4 regions of the Desulfosporomusa polytropa genome follow, and region 1 is predicted to be linked to each of the others. Evidence: riboswitches for the same ligand, from Rfam matches in the RefSeq annotation. Region 1 holds a riboswitch; each other region holds the start of a gene.
What was found. Region 1 has a riboswitch for S-adenosylmethionine ahead of ACZ449_RS27650 (trans-sulfuration enzyme family protein). Riboswitches for the same ligand answer to the same signal wherever they lie in the genome.

Region 1 (3,566 bases):
GTATCTGTACCGAGGATTTTGCCTATTTTGTACTCGCAGTTAAATATACACCTTTACACGTCCGATGTCAATGGGCTTTGTCGTGTGTTTTTCGCGAGGACGTTTGTATTTTTAATTATATTTTTGACCTCTTTTTATATCTTCTCCTTACATTACAAGTCCCGTTCATTTGAAACTCATTAAATAAATACGGCAACAAACCGTCTAGGGTTCATTGCCGTATTTATTAAATTCCGTCGCCGTATACGCCTGTCAATTTTCCTACCCGGTACTTCTCTGTTCTTTCGACCTGCATAATCTGCCCGGCTTGGATTTGGATAGCCACCTTCCCATACTCCATGCCGCTGACTGACTGTAAAATCCGTGTCTTAAAACTAATTGCAGCAGTCGTCTTATTCGCTCCCTTAACCGGTTGCTCACCAAACCGAATTTTCTCTAGCTTTTCCATTTGAATGATTCGCGAGTCCTGAAGCACCAAAGTAACCGAGCCAAAGTTTATATCCTTCACAGCCTGTTCAATTAGAGCAAGCACTTCCTCTGTAATACCTTTACTCATTCGTACAATCCCCTCTATAACTGTTTGGCACGTTTAGCACGGAAACCATGAGTCTCCGAAACTTTCCGGCCAATACCCGTAATTTTACCGGTAATACACGAACGGCAATGGGCTGGCGTGTCGTTAATACATATTTTCCCCGGATAAAGAAGATACAATTGACGATATTCTCCTTCTGTGACGTTAGGCATGACTACATTAGCCCCCCGCTGCAGCGCCAGCACCCGCCCCTCGGGGTTTAAGGATTCCATCGCCGTTGTCGCCGGAATGTTAATATCAGGCAACAAGAGACGAATCAGCGCCATAACCTTGGTACTTAATTCAAACGTACCACCAGCTTCATCAGCTAAGGGCGTATCAGGATTGGGAATAAATGGCCCTACCCCAATCATGTCAGCATCAATTTCCTTGAAAAAAAGAATATCATCGGCCAGTGATTCTATAGTCTGGCCAGGTATACCTACAAGACAGCCTGAACCAAGCTCAAAACCTAGTTCTTTTAAATCGTACAGGCATCTTATCCGGTTATCCCAGCTCATACCAGGATCTAATTTTTCATATAATTCTTTGTCTGTTGTCTCGATTCTTAGCAGATACCGGTCAGCGCCCGCATCGCGGTAAGCTTGATAAACTTCCTTTGATTTCTCACCAACACTAAGCGTAATGGCCAAACCAAGTTCTTTGATTTTTTTTACTATATACGTTATTTTATCGACATCAAACCATTCATCTTCACCTGACTGCAACACCACTGTGCGATAACCGTATGATTTGGCTTTAACAGCAAAATCGATAATGGTGTCCTCCTCCAACCGATAACGCTTAACCTTACTGTTATCACGCCGCAGACCACAATACAAGCAATTTTGCTTGCATCTGTTGGAAAATTCAATAAGACCACGCAAATGAACTTCATCGCCCACATACTTTTGTCGTACCCTGTCGGCGGCGGCAAACACCTCTGCTTCATATTGACGATCTTTCAACAAAATAACAAGTTCATCTTTCGTAAGGTCATGGGTTGTTTCCGCTTTATCAATTAACGCCTGAATATCGCTACGATCATTCACAGACACTGCCTCCTCCCTAATTCTCGTATAAATTATTTCTTGTAAATCATCATATCTGGTTTCTTTACTATCGTCAATAAGAAAAGACTCAGTCGTTCAATCCAGGGAAAGTTATGCTTTCCATCTGGATAAAAAATATATGTAATACTTTTAGAAATTCTATTGACAAATCAGCTTCAACTATGTCAAAATAAAAATCAATAAATTCACAACAGAATACTAAACTTATCAAGAGTGGTCGAGGGACTGGCCCTATGACACCCGGCAACCGGCATTCTATGCAAGGTGCTAAATCCAGCGGAGCAATCCGGAAGATGAGTTATTTGCGTATATAGGCGACTCTTCTTGCGGAAGAGTCGTTTTTTTTGTTTTTACCTTTATCAATATAGGAGATGATAGTTTATGAAAATTTCTACCAAGATTGCCCAGGCAGGACTAGTCACCGATAAAACTACCGGTGCCATCAGCACCCCGATTTATCAGACAGCCACCTTCCGTCACCCTGAACTTGGCCACAGCACCGGCTATGACTATTCCCGCAGCCAAAACCCCACGCGCAAAGCAGTCGAAGAAGCCCTGGCAACTCTTGAAGAAGGCCATGCCGGCTTTGCTTTTGCCTCAGGCATGGCAGGCATTACAGCCATTCTTATGTTGTACCGTCCTGGCGATCATTTAATCATTACCGAAGATTGCTATGGCGGTACGTACCGCATTATAGATAAACTATTTGCCCAATTTGGTCTGTCTGCCACTTTCGTTGATACTAGTGATCTTCACCAAGTGCGCCAAGCACTTCAGTCATCAACCAAAGCCATCTTGCTTGAGACACCTACCAACCCCCTGATGAAAATTGCTGATATCAGGGCGATAACGTCTATCGCTCGCGCCAATAATGCCCAGCCCATTCATGTCATTGTTGATAATACCTTTTTATCGCCCTACCTGCAGCGTCCCCTGACGCTTGGCGCTGATATTGTCATCCACAGTGGCAGTAAATATTTATCTGGACACAATGATGTGGTCTGTGGCTTGGTCGTTGCCGGCGATCCCGCCCTCTGTGAAAGAATTGGTTTTATTCAAAATGCCACTGGCGCCATCCTCGGACCGCAGGACAGCTGGCTGCTCCTACGCGGCCTTAAAACGCTTGCGCTTCGATTACGCCAACAGGAAGAAAATGCCTTGGTTGTTGCCAAATGGCTTTCTGTTCACCCGAACGTCACCAAGGTCTATTATCCCGGCCTTCCAGACCACCCAGGCAAAGAAATTCAAGAATCTCAAGCATCTGGTTATGGCGGCATGTTATCCTTTGTTGTAGACCATCCCAGCCTGCCTGCACAAGTATTACGCAAAGTAAAGGTTCTCCAATTTGCCGAGAGCTTGGGCGGTGTCGAATCGCTAATTACCTTTCCAACGCTGCAAACCCATGCTGACATCCCGGCTACTATCCGCGAACATCTGGGCATCAGTGACTGTCTGCTGCGCTTGTCAGTCGGTATTGAAGATGTCGAAGACATCATTGCCGATTTAGCACAGGCGCTGAAAGAGTAATCAGGGAAATAAACTGAGTCAGAGACTGCTCTCTGACTCAGTTTATTTATTATCAGCATTAACAAAATGCCTGACTTTAAAAGCAACACCAATTTTTTCGGCAATTTTCCGACAAACCTGAATGTCCTCTTTCGGCATAATGTCAACAATTGATAACCCTACTCTGGGAATATGGCTTCTACACTTAGCGGCAAAATCCAGCATAGCATCATAGGCCTTTTCACCATATTGCGATAGACATATTTGCTGATATTCTTTGCGGTTTTTGGCATTCATACTTATGGAGATAGCGTCCACTAATCCTGTTAGTTGCGGCGTAATATCCCTGCCGCAGATCAAATTGGCGTGTCCATTTGTATTTATACGAATTGGCAGACCATGCGCCGTTTTGA
Region 2 (3,566 bases), 1.7 Mb from region 1:
TTAGCTGTTTGGTGACTTCCAGCATAGCTATTACGAAATATGGGCACATTGCGGGTAGTAACAAGACCTTGCTCAGCAAGTTTTTTCACAGTGGCCTGGGTAATAGAAAGACTGCGTAACTGAACTGAAGTAAGTTCTTGCGTAGCTAATAACGCCTTGAGTAAGCGGTGTTGGGCAGTTTTGCTTTTGGGCAGCGTTTCTTCCATTTGAGCAGCAAGCTCCCTGCTTACGGCCAACTTAATAATCATTGTTGAAGTGGCCCTACCACGCTTGCTGACAGTATCAGCAGCTACAATTAGCTTATGCTGTAAAAAGAATTTTATCATATCATCTATACAGGTGAATCGTCTAGTAAGGTCGTTCAGCGTGACCGGACCATGTTCATAGATATAAGTGAGCATCAAGTGGTATTCTTTTGGTTTATTGCATAGTAAAGCTGCGGGATACTCCCCATCAAGCACAAGCGGTGCCTGATAAGCTTTTTGAGTTTTAATGCCTGATTGACCAGGAATAAACAGCCGCATTGCTTCAGCTAAAGAGCATAGGTAATAGTTACTTAGCCATTTGGCAGTTTCTAACATATTATTATCAAACCATGGATAATCATCTAGAACATCAAGAATGGACTTTAAGTCTGGGATATTTTCCTCCTCTAAGCCGACAATAAAGCCCTCTATCTTCCTATTACCAAATGGCACAAGCACACGCCAGCCTATAGCCACAAATGATAAATGGGCGGGAATAAGATAAGAAAAGGGTTTATTAATGCTGCGGGTGGGAATATTTACAATTATTTGAGCGGTATTTGACATTTTTTCACCTAAAGTTCATTTCTTATTTAGATAAAGAGAAGAGGACTTGTTCAGTCCCCTTTTTAACTAAAAGTATATATTCGCTTTTAACTATCAAATACCTGCTACCGGTTTTTCCTGGTAATGAGCGGCCATTTCCCAATCAAGCCCGGTGTCCATCGGCAAACGTTTAAAAAAACGTTTAATCCGGCGTCTTCTTAGCGGAGAAAAATGAAGTTTCATTTGGTTACTTACTCCTATTCTTGAACTGAATAGCCAAGTGATTGTAATGTCTCTTCAATATATCCGCTAGAATTTACAGTTTCATCGTGGCTAACCACAACTTGCTGGGAAGCCATGTCCACCTTAACTGAGGAAACACCATAAAGGTGGGATAACGTATGTTCAATACGATCCCGGCAGTGGTCACCTTTAAGACCGCCAACGTGGTAAACAGATTCTGTAATATTTTTTTGAGCAGCCAATGAAATACCTCCTTTAAACTGAATTGAATGTCCAGCAATATTAGTATTACCATTGACCATTAATTAATAAGTTTAGATATTGGCCTCTTTGCGAAGAAGTTCGGCTTTATCAATGTGTTCCCAAGGCAAATCTACATCAGTACGACCAAAGTGGCCATAGGCAGCAGTCTGACGATAAAGAGGACGTCTAAGATCAAGCGACTTAATTATACCCGCAGGTCGTAAGTCAAAATGCTTGTTGATAAGTGCAACAATTTTATCTTCTGGAATTTTACCAGTCCCAAAAGTTTCCACCATAACAGATACTGGACGAGCGATGCCAATGGCATAGGCCAATTGAATTTCGCATTTGTCGGCTAGTCCTGCAGCAACTACATTTTTAGCAACATAGCGGGCCGCATAAGCACCAGACCGGTCAACTTTTGTGGGATCTTTACCGGAAAAAGCACCGCCGCCATGCCGAGCCATACCGCCATAGGTATCAACTATTATTTTACGTCCGGTTAAGCCTGAATCGCCTTGCGGGCCACCCACGACAAATCGACCGGTTGGGTTAATATAGTATTTGGTTTTGGCATCTAATAGCTCTTGGGGAACTATGGGATTTATTACGTTAGCTATAAGGTCTTTTTCAATAGTTTCCCGATCAACGTCAGGACTATGCTGAGTTGAAATTACGATGGTATCAACCCGTACCGGTTTGCCATCTTCATATTCAACAGTGACCTGAGTTTTACCATCTGGGCGCAGATAACTCAGATCGCCATTTTTACGAACTTCGGACAATCGACGTGCCATTTTATGTGCTAAGGCGATTGGCAACGGCATAAATTCCGGGGTTTCGTTAGTAGCGTAACCGAACATCATGCCTTGGTCACCGGCGCCAATAGCATCAATGGCATCCATGTCACCCTGCTTGGCTTCAAGCGCCTTGTCTACACCCAAAGCAATATCAACCGATTGTTCGTCAATAGATAGTAAGACACCGCAGGTTTCGCCATCAAAACCATACTTGGCACGCGTGTAACCAATACTTTTAATAGTTTCACGCACAATTTTGGGAATGTCAACATAGCACTTAGTGCTGATCTCACCTACTACATGTACAATACCAGTAGTAACTAATGTTTCACAGGCTACTCGGGCCTCAGGATCTTGAGCTATAATAGCGTCAAGCACACTGTCGGAAATTTGGTCAGCAATCTTATCCGGATGGCCTTCAGTTACAGACTCTGATGTAAACAGCACACGTTTTGTTGCCATAAATATAATCCCTCCTAACTAGTTACTAAAAAAAGAAACTCCCACAAAGGGAGGTGTGATTTTTCACTCCCATCTCGCGGTTTACCGCCGGAATTGGCACCGTTTTTAGCATAAATATGCTAAATGGTTGCCGCGGTTTCATCGGGCCAGTCCCTCCACCAACTCTTGATGAGTATAGTATATGCAATTGTCACATCAAAGAAATTTTAAACTAAATATAAAAAAAAATCAAGTAGATTTTGTCAGCATTTTGTCAATTTTGTCTATAAGAATTTCTGCTATTTGCTGTTTGCTAAGCTGCGGTAGTTCTTCTATATCACCGTTTTTATGTATAATTTTTACAATGTTGGTATCAATATTGAAACCAGCTCCAGGGAGGGTCACATCATTAGCAACAATCATGTCAAGATTTTTCTTGGTTAATTTCTCCTGGGCGTGAGTCATAAGGTCTTCGGTTTCAGCAGCAAAGCCAATTAATAATTGCTGTTTTTTCTTTTGCCCCAACTCAAATAAAATATCTGGATTTCTAACGAGATTAATGGTTAAGGTATCCCCTGTCTTCTTGATTTTTTGTTCAGCTACCATTTCAGGTCGGTAATCTGCAACAGCTGCAGCTTTGATTACAATATCGACAGTATCAAATTCGTCAAGAACAGCAGCCTGCATTTGAGCCGCTGTTTCTACTCGTTTAATAGTTACCCCCAGTGGAGTTGGTAGGCTTGATGGACCAGAAACAAGTATGACTTCAGCGCCCCGTCTAGCTGCTACCCCGGCAAGAGCGTATCCCATCTTACCGCTCGAACGGTTACCAATATATCTGACAGGGTCAATGGCCTCACGCGTACCGGCCGCTGTAATCAATATACGTTTGCCTTGCAAATCTCGGCAGTTTTGCAACAAAGCAATAACTTTATCGACGATTACTAACGGTTCTGGTAAACGGCCTGGTCCCTCAACACCACATGCCAATAAGCCGACAGCAGGTTCTATAATATGATAACCTAACCCTGCCAATTTGGTTAAGTTC
Region 3 (3,566 bases), 1.0 Mb from region 1:
ATTTTCCTTAATATGACCTTTGCCTGTTACCACCAGGACAACCCCTAAGGGAATTCCAAAAAGCGCTGATACCAGCGAGGAAACAGCCACCATGTAAAATGTTTCTCCTAGTCCCTCAACCAGCAACATGAGCATGTCTTGCGACATAACCAATCACCTCTGTTCTCAAATCTAGATCCTGCATATAACGTAGTGCATTTTGGATATCTTCGTCCTTCCCTGATAGCTCAATCAAGAGCGTACCATAAGGAATATCCTGCAAATGATCAATATTGCCTGATATAATATTTACATCTACAGCAAACCGGCGAATAAGTCCAGCTATAAATGGTTCATTGGTCGCTTCCCCGAAAAAAGATAACCTCATAACAAGATTTCCACCAACTATTGGCGCTTCTGACAACAGCTTTGCTAATGTATCTGGGACTTTGTTATTTACTACTGCTTTAATAAAATCCTGCGCGGTTGCTGATTGTGGATTAGTAAACACATCAAATACTTTACCGATTTCAACCAACTGTCCCCCTTCAATAACGGCAACTTTGTCACAAATCGCTTTAATAACATGCATCTCATGAGTTATTAGAACAATAGTCAGACCTAGTTTTTTATTTATATCTTTCAACAGCGCCAAAATGGATTCTGTAGTCTGCGGATCAAGCGCCGAGGTTGCCTCATCACATAAGAGCACCTTAGGCTCACTAGCTAATGCCCTGGCAATACCTACCCGCTGCTTCTGCCCACCACTAAGTTGGGCTGGATAAACATCTCGCTTGTCTGTCAGGCCAACTAATTCTAATAAAGGTTCTACTTTTTTTTCTCGTTCAGCCCGGTTGATACCAGCTAATTCCAATGGAAAAGCTACATTTTCAAGTACAGTGCGTGCCGAAAGTAGATTAAAGTGCTGAAAAATCATCCCCATACGTTTACGAGCTTCTCGTAACTCGCCCTCAGATAAGGTGATCATATCTTGACCATCAACCAATACCCGGCCAGCAGTAGGGCGTTCCAGCAGATTAATACAACGAATCAGCGTGCTTTTCCCGGCACCGCTTTTACCAATAATACCAAAAATTTCACCCTGCTCTATTTCAAGAGACACATTATCAAGTGCATTTACAGGGCCTGATTCTCCCTGATATACCTTCTGTAATTCAGTTAACATAATCATATTTATATGGTTCCTCCTTTACTTCCTGAAAATAAAAAAGCCTCTTCACAGAAGAAGAGACATAATTAACTAACTATGCTATTCTTCATCTGCCAGGCCCTTACGGGCTTCTGCAGGAATTGGCACCGTTTCGCCTATACAAATGCGTATATGCGATGGTTGCCGCGGCTTCATAGGGCCAGTCCCTCAGCCAACTCTTGATGAAAAATCACTGTATTCAGTTCTTGGAGTTATATTAGCACAAGGTCTAAATGCTGTCAAGGAAAAATTGTAAAGTTGTTATGCTTGCAACAATCTAAACTTTGCGACAACAAAAAACACCTACCAAATAGTAGGTGTTTCAATCAACCAGCAACTTCCTAATCTCCCAGGCCAATCCAACCAAGTACCTTCGGCTACTACGAACGTCCATAGCACCCCATCTGCTTCGTTGTCACTGCGGGCGTCCCCTCCGACGTACTTCCAGTACGACTACGGCGACGTCCTCGCTCCGCCTAGCACCTGGGGCACTCTGAACGTTCTAAACTTTAAGGCAATAAAAAAACACCTACATATATAGTAGGTGTTTTAAAATTAACCAGCAACTTCCTAATCTCCCAGGCCGTTTCCAACCAAGTACCTTCGGCGTTTGTGGGCTTAACTACTGTGTTCGGTATGGGAACAGGTGGAGCCCCACAGCTATCGTCACTGGATATAGTTACGGCTGTTGATAACGCACCATCTGCGTCGTTGTCGCTCCGGGCGTTCCCTCCGACGTACTTTCCAGTACGACTCCGGGTACGTCCTCACTCCGCCTAGCATATGTCACGTTCTGAACAGTCTAAGGCAATACATTGTATTCCCTGAAAACTTCACAGAAGAAAGACTGCGTATTAGGATTCATTGATGTTTGCACTTCATGCAAACGAGGTTTTAAGTCAAGTCCTCGGCCTATTAGTACCAGTCAGCTGCATGGATTACTCCACTTCCACATCTGGCCTATCTACCTTGTAATCTGCAAGGGGCCTTACTTCTTTCGAATGACAGACCTCATCTTAAGGCTGGTTTCACGCTTAGATGCTTTCAGCGTTTATCCTTTCCGAACGTAGCTACCCAGCTCTACTCCTGGCGGAATAACTGGTACACCATTGGTTCGTCCACTCCGGTCCTCTCGTACTAGGAGCAGTTCCCTTCAAGTCTCTTACGCCCGCGATGGATAGGGACCGAACTGTCTCACGACGTTCTGAACCCAGCTCACGTACCACTTTAATGGGCGAACAGCCCAACCCTTGGGACCTACTTCAGCCCCAGGATGTGATGAGCCGACATCGAGGTGCCAAACCTCCCCGTCGATATGGACTCTTGGGAGAGATTAGCCTGTTATCCCCAGGGTAGCTTTTATCCGTTGAGCGATGGCCCTTCCACTCGGTACCACCGGATCACTAAGCCCGACTTTCGTCCCTGCTCGACTTGTCTGTCTTGCAGTCAAGCTCCCTTCTGCCTTTACACTCTTCGCGCGATTTCCATCCGCGCTGAGGGAACCTTTGGGCGCCTCCGTTACTCTTTCGGAGGCGACCGCCCCAGTCAAACTGCCCGCCTGACACTGTCCTCAGTTTCGTTACTTCTTGAGTTAGAATTCCAGTAAATAAAGGGTGGTATCCCAACATTGACTCCAACAAGACTTGCGTCCTATTCTCTCAGTCTCCCACCTATCCTGTACATCATTTACCAAAACTCAATGTCAGGTTGCAGTAAAGCTCCATGGGGTCTTTCTGTCCAGTCGCGGGTAACCTGCATCTTCACAGGTATTTCAATTTCACCGGGTCCCTCGTTGAGACAGTGCCCAAGTCGTTACACCTTTCGTGCGGGTCGGAACTTACCCGACAAGGAATTTCGCTACCTTAGGACCGTTATAGTTACGGCCGCCGTTTACCGGGGCTTCAATTCACAGCTTCGATTGCTCTAACCGCTCCTCTTAACCTTCCGGCACCGGGCAGGTGTCAGCACCTATACGTCAGCTTTCGCTTTAGCAGGCACCTGTGTTTGTGGTAAACAGTCGCTTGGGCCTCTTTTTTGCAACTCATTTTCGCTTCAACCGTTTCAAGTTTACACGATATATAAGCTCCCCTTTTCCCGAAGTTACGGGGACATTTTGCCGAGTTCCTTAACGAGGGTTCTCCCGCGCACCTTAGGATTCTCTCCCCGCCTACCTGTGTCGGTTTACGGTACGGGCACCTATTATCTCACTAGAAGCTTTTCTTGACAGTGTGGGATCAATCAATTCACCGTTATCACTAACAGCTACCCATTACTTCTCAGGTTCCAGTTGTGCGGATTTGCCTACACAACACCCTACAAGCTTAGACGCGAATTTCCATCCTCGCGCTCATTTACCCTACTGTGTCACTCCATCGCT
Region 4 (3,566 bases), 2.5 Mb from region 1:
TGGAAAAACTTATAATAAGTTATCCACAGCCCTGCTTGCTTAGATCGTACATAGCCTCTTTTGAAAGAATTAAAATGCTGGTACAATGGCACCTTGATATTTTTCATTAATAAACTTCTTAACTTCTTCAGATGTTAAGGCTTTAGTTAATTTTTGGATTTCAGGACGGTTTTCATCGCCTTTGCGGACAGTAAGGATATTAACATAGGGAGAGTCCTTTTGTTCAATAAACAGAGCATCTTTACTGGGGACAAGCTTAGCTTCTAGTGCATAGTTAGTATTAATGACGGCTAAAGTAAGATCATCAAGTGAACGAGGTAGTTGCGCAGCTTCAAGCTCGCGGATTTTTACATTTTTGGGATTATCGGTGATATCGCTAATAGTAGCAGTAACACCTGCACCATCTTTGAGTTTAATAATGCCGGCTTTGGCTAGCAGGGCTAGTGCACGGCCGCCGTTGGTGGGATCATTGGGGATGCCGATTGCTGCACCGGTTTGCAGGTCATTCAGGTTCTTGACTTTCTTGGAGTAGATACCCATCGGTTCAATATGTACGGCAGCGGTGTAGGTCAGATCAAGCTTGCGTTCAGCGCTGAATTTGGTCAGATAGGGGATGTGCTGGAAGAAGTTAGCGTCTAGTTCTTTTTCAGCCACAGCCATGTTGGGACGGACATAGTCGCTCATCTCGACAATAACCAGGTTGATGCCTTCTTTTTCAAGCAGTGGTTTGACAACATTGAGAATTTCAGCATGCGGTACGGCAGTTGCGCCAACTTTAATGGTTTTCTTATCTGCGGCTGACGGAGCAGGGGTGCTCTTGCTGCCACAACCAGCGATAAAGGTAGAAAAGGCTAATAATGCAATCATTACTAACAGGGTAAACTTTTTCATAGAATAATTCCTCCTAATACTTATCTCTAATCTCTAATAATAATGACTAGATGATCCTCCTTTCGTGAAAAGTAGTAAGCCTCTTCGGCAGTCCGAAGAGGCTTGTTGTCCAGTTCTTCATCTGCCAGGAGGTAATCCTGTGGAATTGGCACCGTTCGCAAATACGATGGTTGCCGCGGCGTCATTGGGCCATTCCCTCAGCCAGCTCTTGATGAACAATATTTAATTTTATGAATTTTATATTAACATGACTACGAAAGACTGTCAACAGAAAAAGTGGTGTAAAAAAACGGGAATTTTACAAAAGACGTTTTAATTAAATAAAGATGGAAAGTATTAAAGAAGGAAAATCCGGGAAAATAGCGAATAAATATAAAAATAGCAAGTACTTATAGGGAGGCTAGTAGTTATGCCTGCAAATCCTAAATTAAAAGATAGGCTTACCGATCAGTTGTTTAGAGGGATTTTATCGCTAAACAGTGAGGAGGAATGTTATCAATTTTTTGAAGACGTATGCACAATTGGGGAACTTAAAGCTATGGCTCAGCGGCTGGAAGTGGCGCGACTGTTAAAAGCAGGCGTTATTTATGATGATATTGTTGCTGCAACCGGTGCGAGTACAGCAACAATCAGCAGAGTTAAGCGTTGTCTGTATTATGGTGCCGATGGCTATAAAATGGTGTTGGATAAAGTAGATAACAGCTGATTAGAATGGAGTGTACACAATGAACAGGAATAATTTTGTGCCGCAAATTCCTTATGGAACACGTGATCTGCTGCCGCGAGAAGCAAAACAAAAACGCATTGTGGAAGGAGCTCTTGCTGAGCTGTTTTCCTGTTGGGGTTATGATGAAGTGGTGACGCCAACTTTTGAATATATGGAAACTATAACACTAGGTACAGGCAACGCTATCCAGGAGCATGTGTTTAAATTTTTTGATAAGAATAATCGTACGTTAGCGCTGCGTCCTGATATGACAACACCCATTGCGCGGGTAGCTGCGACAAGATTTAAAGAAAGGCCGCTGCCGCTCAGATTATTTTATCTTACTAATGTATTTCGGCATGAGCAAGCGCAAGCTGGACGACAGTGTGAATTTTACCAGGCAGGGATTGAACTTTTAGGAGCCCCGGGGCCAGCAGCTGATGCGGAGATTATCGCATTGGCGGTTGAAGCCATGCTGGAGGCCGGTTTAACCAATTTTCAGATTGGTTTAGGCCAAGTTGCTTTCATTAACGGCCTTATGGACGAGAGTGGCTTAAGTCCGCAGGAGCAGCAAAAAGTAAAATATGCTATGGTTACCCGTGATTTGGTGGGATTGGGTGAGGTTTTGGCCCAAAGCGGTATTAGTCAGGCAGCCAGGGAACTATTGCAACAAATTCCCCTCTTACATGGGCGAGAGGATATGCTTAATACTGCTTACCGACTTGTTGCTAACGAACGAAGCCGCTCTGCACTTGATAATCTGGCTGACATTCATAAGCTTTTAGCAGGCTATGGCGTTGACCGGTATGTCAACTTTGACTTGGGCATCATTCGCGATTTTGATTATTATACTGGTATGGTCTTTGAGGGCTATACACCAGGTTTGGGCTTTCCCCTATGCGGCGGTGGTCGTTATGATACCATGTTGGCTTCTTTCGGTGTTGCCAATCCAGCCACAGGTTTTGCCCTGGGAATCGAACGAATGCTGCTGGCACTAGAGCGTCAAGGCATTGACGTTAGTGTTCGCGGTAAAGATATATACATTGCTTGGGCCGAGGGGAAACTGTCTGAGGCTATTGAAGCGGCCAAGCAGTATCGCAAAGCAGGCCGTCGAACAGAACTGGCGCTTTCTGGGTGTTCAAAAACGGCAGCACAAACGGCGGCTACTGAACAAGGCTATGAAGAACTGATCTATATTGAATAAACGCGTTAAACAGGTTGTTGCTGCGCTTACTGCCCGGATTGACGAAAGTGATAAAGAATTTGTCGATAAATACCTAAATAAAGCGCAGGCTGCCTTGTTTTGGCAGATGGATCTGCCTGACCAGCGACATGCTTTGAATGTAGCATATACAGCATGTAAGCTTGCGGCTGATCAAGCAGCTGTTGATCAACAACTACTTATAAAGTGTGCGCTCTTGCACGATGTCGGCAAGGTTAAAGGTGACGTTAGTACTGCTGATAAGATTATTACTGTGATTTTAGATACGTTTGCGGCACAGTGGGCGAAATCCTGGGGAAAAATGGGGCGGGGCGGCAAAATAGACAATCTTCGTCATGCTGTCTATATTTACTATAATCATGCTGCTCGCGGGGCGACTATGCTGCGTGCAGCTGGCCTGCCCCAAGAGCTGACCGAAATTGTCGCAAGACATCATGAGGCTCCGGTAGTAGGTGAACCACCGGAGCTTACGCTGCTTAAAATGGCTGATAGCCTAAACTAATAGCCTTTGACTTTATCAACAAGATTTATCATATCCCGACCCTGGATAAAACGGGTGAGATTATCAGCGAGCAGCTTGACAGCACGGTCAAGATAGGCCGGTGATAAAGCGGCAACATGGGGTGTGATAATAACATTAGGCATAGTCCACAGCGGACTGGATTCTGGCAGCGGTTCGTGAGTAAACACGTCCAGGCCGGCACCACGAATTAGTTTTTGTTCTAAGGCAGTGATTAAATCGGCCTC

Region 2: another riboswitch for S-adenosylmethionine. It lies ahead of metK (methionine adenosyltransferase); the one in region 1 lies ahead of ACZ449_RS27650 (trans-sulfuration enzyme family protein).
Region 3: another riboswitch for S-adenosylmethionine. It lies ahead of ACZ449_RS22630 (methionine ABC transporter ATP-binding protein); the one in region 1 lies ahead of ACZ449_RS27650 (trans-sulfuration enzyme family protein).
Region 4: another riboswitch for S-adenosylmethionine. It lies ahead of ACZ449_RS13175 (MetQ/NlpA family ABC transporter substrate-binding protein); the one in region 1 lies ahead of ACZ449_RS27650 (trans-sulfuration enzyme family protein).

Annotation. Positions count from the first base shown of each region.
Region 1 covers NZ_AP042400.1:5,500,712-5,504,277, reverse strand. The annotation lists gene ACZ449_RS27660 (DUF2292 domain-containing protein) at 227-556, opposite strand; gene hydE ([FeFe] hydrogenase H-cluster radical SAM maturase HydE) at 571-1,626, opposite strand; SAM riboswitch class I at 1,849-1,947, shown strand; gene ACZ449_RS27650 (trans-sulfuration enzyme family protein) at 2,029-3,174, shown strand; gene ACZ449_RS27645 (TatD family nuclease-associated radical SAM protein) at 3,217-3,566, opposite strand, start outside.
Region 2 covers NZ_AP042400.1:1,597,959-1,601,524, reverse strand. The annotation lists gene priA (primosomal protein N') at 1-812, opposite strand, end outside; gene ACZ449_RS09295 (hypothetical protein) at 906-1,034, opposite strand; gene ACZ449_RS09290 (heavy-metal-associated domain-containing protein) at 1,049-1,276, opposite strand; gene metK (methionine adenosyltransferase) at 1,349-2,539, opposite strand; SAM riboswitch class I at 2,606-2,714, opposite strand; gene coaBC (bifunctional phosphopantothenoylcysteine decarboxylase/phosphopantothenate--cysteine ligase CoaBC) at 2,768-3,566, opposite strand, start outside.
Region 3 covers NZ_AP042400.1:4,463,957-4,467,522, reverse strand. The annotation lists gene ACZ449_RS22635 (methionine ABC transporter permease) at 1-147, opposite strand, end outside; gene ACZ449_RS22630 (methionine ABC transporter ATP-binding protein) at 116-1,171, opposite strand; SAM riboswitch class I at 1,254-1,378, opposite strand; rRNA gene rrf (5S ribosomal RNA) at 1,747-1,863, opposite strand; rRNA gene ACZ449_RS22620 (23S ribosomal RNA) at 2,085-3,566, opposite strand, start outside.
Region 4 covers NZ_AP042400.1:2,396,505-2,400,070, reverse strand. The annotation lists gene ACZ449_RS13175 (MetQ/NlpA family ABC transporter substrate-binding protein) at 70-891, opposite strand; SAM riboswitch class I at 1,006-1,109, opposite strand; gene ACZ449_RS13170 (YerC/YecD family TrpR-related protein) at 1,301-1,597, shown strand; gene hisZ (ATP phosphoribosyltransferase regulatory subunit) at 1,617-2,801, shown strand; gene ACZ449_RS13160 (HDIG domain-containing metalloprotein) at 2,794-3,321, shown strand; gene ACZ449_RS13155 (D-2-hydroxyacid dehydrogenase) at 3,318-3,566, opposite strand, start outside.